Regions from separate parts of the Priestia sp. TRN 1309 genome, predicted to be linked through region 2. Evidence: riboswitches for the same ligand, from Rfam matches in the RefSeq annotation. Region 2 holds a riboswitch; the other holds the start of a gene.

Region 1 (3,360 bases), on a different contig from region 2:
GAAATATATTAAAGAGAAAGGATAGATAAGTCAAGATAGGGCTGCTTATCAGGAAAGGGCTCTTAAATCATATTTTTGCTGGAGTGAATAGGGTAGAGGCTTCCATCAAGCGCAAACGAAATTTTGCCTGTTTCTTCAGATACAACTAAAATTAATGCATCCGATTTTTCTGACATTCCAATGGCTGCACGGTGACGTGTTCCCAACTTTTTGTTCGTTGAAATAATAGACGAGAGAGGTAAAACATTAGCAGCTGAAATAAGCTGATTATTTCTAATTAGGACGGCTCCGTCATGTAAGGGTGTCCCTGGATAGAACAGTGTCTCAACTAGCGTAGCGCTGACAGGAGCTTGAATAGGCATTCCTTTTTGAATAAGAGGATCAACATTTTGTTCCCGTTCAATGACAATTAAAGCGCCGTGACGTTTCTCAGAGAGGTTATGAATAGCTAGGGATAGAGCAGCGTATTCAAATGTATAAGGCGATAAGTAATGGCGCAAGTAATAAGAGGCGGCCGTAGCTTGAACATCTTGAAATAACCTTCTCATCTCCTCAAAATCACATAAAATACAATGATCACTCGTGTCTAAATGTTTAATTAAATTAGAGGCTTCAGTTGAAATCTGCTGTAAATATGTTCGCACATTATTTTTAATTGTATCGTCTAATTGAAAGGGTTGTCTCTCCATCTTATATAGCTCCTATCTGTCAGTCAGTGTTATCTGTAATGTGTGCTAATGTGGGTGAATTATCCGTAAAGCTCATAAATCTGTTATTAATTTTATAGAGAGATTTTGTATTTTATTTAGCAAGAGAACATAAAAAGTCGAAAAAAAAGAAAGCGTTTTATAAACTGATATATTCACATTTGGGTTAAATTTACATATGTTGTTTTAAATAAAAGTATAGATATTTCTGTGAATTTAAAGTATAGTTTTCTTATCGGATATATAATTTTTAATGTTGACAAATATTCTAAATATGCTAAAATTTTTAAAAAATGCTTATCAAGAGTGGTGGAGGGATCTGGCCCGCTGAACCCCGGCAACCTGCTTAGCAAGGTGCTAATTCCAGCAAAGTGTGTATCATTTTGAAAGATAAGGTGAAAATTATTGCCTACCCAGTCTTTCAATACGGAAGACTTTTTATTTTGATATAGCGCAAGAGATATTTTGAGGAGGGACAACGATGACTGTAAACCCCGACTTAAAACAAACCTTTGAACACGCCGAAGCAAAGTAAGAATTAAATAGTTTCGCTGACTAGACACACTAGAGGCGGTTTTATCCAATTCTAGTGGGTAAAACCGTCTTTTTTTATTGGATAACGCGGATAACTAAGAATTGGAGTGGAGAAAATGGCAGACTTATATACGTACGAAAACTGGAGCGATACATTTCCAGAGTTCGACAGTAAAGATGAAACAAAAGGAGCCCTTTCAGCATTGCAGTGGGCGTATGATACCTACGGAGATTCAATTATTTATGCGTCAAGCTTTGGGATCGAAGGAATCGTGTTAATTGATTTAATTTCAAAAGTGAAAAAAGATGCTGAAATTGTCTTTTTAGATACAGGGGTTCATTTTAAAGAAACATATGAAGTGATTGATGCAATTAAAGAACGCTTCCCTGATTTACGTATTCATATGAAAAAGCCGGATTTAACTCTTGCAGAACAAGCTGAAAAACATGGAGATGAGCTTTGGAAGAGTCAGCCTAACCTATGCTGTCAAATTCGAAAAATCATTCCGCTAAGAGAATCCCTTGCTCCTTATGATGCGTGGATTTCTGGTTTAAGACGCGAGCAGTCTGAGTCTCGTGCCAACACGAATTATTTTAATAAAGATGAGAAATTCAAGAAGGTGAAAGTTTGTCCGTTAATTCATTGGTCATGGAAAGAAATTTGGCGTTATGTGTATAAGCATGATTTGCCATACAACAAACTTCATGATCAAGGCTACCCAAGTATCGGCTGTGAGCCCTGTACCGCACCTGCCTATAATGTAGACGATTTACGTTCAGGAAGATGGGCAGGTACACAAAAAGTGGAGTGCGGATTACACGAATCTTAAATACGAAAGAGCTGAATAAATGATGCTTTTATATGTTGCCTTTATCATTGCGCTTTTTTTTGCAATGAATATTGGGGCAAGCGGTGCAGCAGCTGCTATGGGCGTTTCATACGGCTCCGGTGCAATTAAAAAGCGAAGAGTGGCCCTGTTCATCTGTGCTGTAGGAATTGTGCTCGGAGCTGTTACCGGAGGCGGTGAGGTGGTAAAAACCATCAGTTCAGGTATCATACCTGAAAAACTGCTGTCAGTAGAATTAGTTATTATCATTCTGGCTGCTGCAACGCTGTCACTCTTTTTCGCGAATTTGATTGGTATCCCTCTATCAACAAGTGAAGTAACAGTTGGCTCAGTTGTTGGAGTAGGGGTAGCTTATCAATCTCTGTATGTAGAAAAACTTTTAATTGTGATGTCTTTTTGGATTATTGTTCCGCTAGTTTCATTTGTTATTGCTTTTTTGATTGGGAAAGTGATAAAGCGCAGAGCGCATAAAAAAGAAGCAGAGGGAAAGTGGAAAAGAGTTTTAACGATTTTAGTTATTGCAACGGGATTCTTTGAAGCCTTCTCAGCTGGAATGAACAATGTGGCAAATGCTGTCGGTCCTCTAGTAGGAGCTGGATTAATGGATGCTACAACGGGTGTCATAGCAGGAGGATTGGCGGTGGCGCTCGGAGCTCTTTTACTAGGAGGCCGAGTTATTGAAACAAGCGGAAAAAAAATTACTCGCTATTCTGTAGGAGAAGGCTGCATTATCTCGGGTACTGGTGCTTCTCTTGTTACAGTCGCTTCACTGTTTGGTTTGCCAGTACCGCTTACACAGGTCACTACGTCTTCTATTATTGGAATAGGCGCAGCGAAAACGGGATTTACGAAAGAACAGCGCGAAGTGGTCATTCAAATGTTAAAGGTTTGGGTGGTATCCCCTGTATTTTCACTCGTAATCTCATATGTTCTTGTGAAATTAGTACTTGAAAGCGACTTATATTCATTTGTGGTGCTAGCTAGTGGATGTATTGCTACAGGAGGTATTCTAAGCTTAGCTAGAACGACTAGAAGAAAAAGAGCAAGCCTGCAGTCGGAAAAAGAAAAAATGACTGCGTGATTCAAGTACTTTTTATTATATTGTGTTAATTACTTAAGGAGGATTTTACAAAATGGCAACAATTCAAGCACACGGTGGAGAATTAATTAATTTATATCAACCAACATATGACTACACGTCACTAACAAAAGAAATTGAAGTAGACAACATGGCTCTAAGCGATTTAGAACTAATTGGAATTGGTGCTTAT
Region 2 (3,360 bases):
TTCATCCTGCACTTGGAAAGAAATCATAGCTCCGTATCCATTTGCTTGTTCTGAAATGAGTTTGTGGTCCGGATGACTTTTTAAGCCCGGGTAGTATACACGGCTCACTAGAGATTGTTCTTCAAGCCACTTTGCAAACTGCAGCGCTGTTTTTAACTGCTGATCTAAACGAACTTTTAATGTCTTAATGCCTCGAAGTAGTAAAAAACAATCCTGTGGTCCTAAGATAGCACCAAAAGCATTTTGTACAAACTTTACTTCTTCCGCTAGCTTTTCATCGCTTACCACAACTAGACCGCCAATGACGTCACTGTGACCGCTGATATATTTTGTAGCACTATGAATGACAATATTTACACCAAGGTCAATCGGCTGCTGTAGATAAGGTGTTAAAAACGTGTTATCCACAATTGTAAGGAGATTGTGCTCCTTCGCCAAACTTGCTACTGCTTTAATATCCGTTACCTGTAAAAATGGATTTGAAGGGCTTTCGATATAAATAGCCTTCGTATCTTTTGTGATAGCTTCTTCTACTTTCTCAACCTTCGTTGTATCAACAAAAGTTGTTTTGATACCAAACTTTGAAAATAATCGTGTTAATACACGATATGTCCCGCCGTACGTATCGTGTGAAACTAAAATTTCATCCCCTGATTCAAAAATAGATAACACCGATGAAATAGCAGCCATACCTGATGAAAAAGCAAAACCAGCGTATCCATTTTCTAGCTGAGCAATAGTGTTTTCTAAAGCCTCACGCGTTGGGTTTCCTGAACGAGAATAGTCATAGCGGCCGTTGTTCGTCTCATCTTCTTGGTTAAATGTAGATACTTGATAAATAGGTACGTTAACCGCTCCAAAATGACCGTCAATTCCTGTATTTGCATGAATTAAGTTCGTACCAAATCTATGTTTATTATTGTTGGTATGCATCAAATGCCTCCTTCAAATCTTTAATTAAATCATCTGCGTGCTCAATTCCAACTGATAATCGAAGTAAACAGTTTGTTACTCCGACACGATTTCGAATTTCCTCCGGAATGTCAGCGTGTGTTTGACGAGCTGGGAATGTCATTAAACTTTCCACGCCTCCTAAGCTTTCTGCAAATGTAATAACTTTAACATTTTCTAAAAGTACTGACACGATGTCAGGGTGTGAGACAGCAAAAGAAATCATGCCTCCAAATCCAGTTGCTTGTTTCTTCATGATTTCATAGCCCGGATGTGTTTCAAGACCAGGGTAATACACTTTTTCCACGAGATCATGAGCAGTAAGCCAATTTGCAATTTTCAGTGCGTTTTCGTTATGTTTTTCCATACGAAGCGCTAGCGTCTTAATACCGCGCAATAACAGCCAGCTATCTTGTGGACCTAAGATTGCCCCAGCTGCATTTTGATAAAAACGAATTTTTTCTCCTAAGCTACTACATCGAGCGACTACAAGACCAGCAACTACATCATTATGACCCCCAATGTATTTGCTTGCACTATGTATCACAATATCTGCTCCAAGCTCTAAAGGACGCTGATAGTAAGGGGACATGAATGTATTGTCAATGATAGTAAGCAAATCATGCTGTTTAGCTAACGCAATTGCTTCTGGCAAATCAGTCACGTGCATCATTGGATTTGTAGGTGTTTCAATGAATAAAGCTTTCGTGTTGGGACGAAGCGCATCTTTTACTTGCTCGAGATGGGCTGTGTTGACGTACGAAACAGTAATTCCTTGCTCTGAAAAGATTTCATTTAGTACTCGGTACGTTCCTCCGTATAAATCCTCTGATACAATTAAATGATCTCCGTTTTTAAATAGCGCTAAAACTGACATTACACCCGCCATTCCTGAAGCGAATGCTACTCCTACTTCGCCTTTTTCTAAAGCAGCAATTGCTTCTTCCAATGCCGTACGAGTAGGATTTGCCGTACGTGCATAGTCAAATCCTGTACTTTGCCCTAAAGCAGGATGAGCAAATGTTGATGCTTGGTAAATGGGTGTTGTAATAGAACCTGTTGAAGGGTCACGACCTACTCCTGAACGAACTAATAAAGTTTCAATTTTCATCTATTTCTCTCCTTAACTCAAAATAAAAAACACTCTTCACAGATGGAAGAGTGTTCGTTTATACACGATTTCTCTCATCTGTTAGAACAATACTGATGTTCCACAGGAATTAGCACCGTTCAAATGAATGTTTCATTTGATGGTTGCCGGGCATCGCAGGGCCAGTCCCTCCGCCACTCTTGATAAGAGTTCTATATAATTGTTGGTGGTTAACGTTTGTTGTTACTAACTTTAATAAAGATTTTCTTTATTGTCAACATAATTTTCTAAAAAATTTAAATCATCTCATTTGTTTATTCAATATACTTGTCCTGATAAGTACATAAAAAAAGAGACGACACCGAGGTCTCTTTTTCTAAGGCAAGTGCACAGATTTTACGTGAGCTAACTTCCAATACATACTTTCTCCATTTGCCGTAATTAGTTCAACAATATTATTAGAAACTTCTTTAAGTACGCCAATTTTTTCTGATTGATCCCCTAAATCTAATACGACCAGTTGATTTTCATATTTTTTAAGCTGCTCTTCAAAGTTTCTGACAAAAGGTGCAGAGGCAGGCCTTACTGGGAGCTCTTTGTCACTTAAAGAATAAGGAGTTAACTCATTACTATAAGGGGTAAGCCATTTCAAATGATGTAGAGAAACAAAGACATTTTTATACACTGGAGAATAAAACACAAGATAATCATTCAGCACGCTTGTAATATAGCCATGCAATGATTTTCCTCCTGTTACATAAATTTCAATAAATTTCCCTTTTGCCTGCTGTAAAATATTACGATAAGAAATCCGCTGACTTTCTTCTATTAAGTTCTCTTCTATTTCACGCAAAACCGTATAGTCTTCTTCCGATACTTCCCGCAAACGATGCATGTGTAAAAGAGGAATATACAAATAATCATGTCCATTATACAAAACCATAATATCTAATCCAAGATCAATAAGTCTGCCAACAAATGTCGTTTTACCTGAAATATCTAACTCCACAATTTTATCGATATAATGATTCATACTCATACTCATTCTCCTCCTTTTTCCTATATGATAGAAAAGGTGCTTTATAAGCACCTTTTATGTTCCATTTCATCATGCTTTCCAACGATAATTTTTCGTTTTGATAACTTTCTCGGCCGGTGCTGAAGAGCGTGAACTCGTACGGCGTCCTCCCGTGCGGCGTCCTCGAGAGCGATCGTCTGTGCGTCCTCCCGTGCGGCTTCCTGTACGTCCACCTGTGCGACTTCCCGTACGTCCTCCCGTACGGCTTCCTGTACGTTCTTCTGTAGACTTTGCAGCTTCA

The links. Region 2 has a riboswitch for S-adenosylmethionine ahead of ACRPLQ_RS19535 (trans-sulfuration enzyme family protein). Riboswitches for the same ligand answer to the same signal wherever they lie in the genome.
Region 1: linked by a shared signal. The riboswitch ahead of ACRPLQ_RS21415 (phosphoadenylyl-sulfate reductase) and the one ahead of ACRPLQ_RS19535 (trans-sulfuration enzyme family protein) in region 2 are both predicted to bind S-adenosylmethionine.

What each region holds. Positions count from the first base shown of each region.
Region 1 is NZ_JBOZGM010000005.1:367,254-370,613, forward strand. Features, by position in the region: gene cdaS (sporulation-specific diadenylate cyclase CdaS) at 63-689, opposite strand; SAM riboswitch class I at 1,002-1,104, shown strand; gene ACRPLQ_RS21415 (phosphoadenylyl-sulfate reductase) at 1,358-2,071, shown strand; gene ACRPLQ_RS21420 (inorganic phosphate transporter) at 2,091-3,170, shown strand; gene sat (sulfate adenylyltransferase) at 3,223-3,360, shown strand, end outside.
Region 2 is NZ_JBOZGM010000004.1:650,902-654,261, forward strand. Features, by position in the region: gene ACRPLQ_RS19530 (trans-sulfuration enzyme family protein) at 1-933, opposite strand, end outside; gene ACRPLQ_RS19535 (trans-sulfuration enzyme family protein) at 917-2,062, opposite strand; SAM riboswitch class I at 2,134-2,251, opposite strand; gene ACRPLQ_RS19540 (hypothetical protein) at 2,418-3,080, opposite strand; gene ACRPLQ_RS19545 (spore coat protein) at 3,150-3,360, opposite strand, start outside.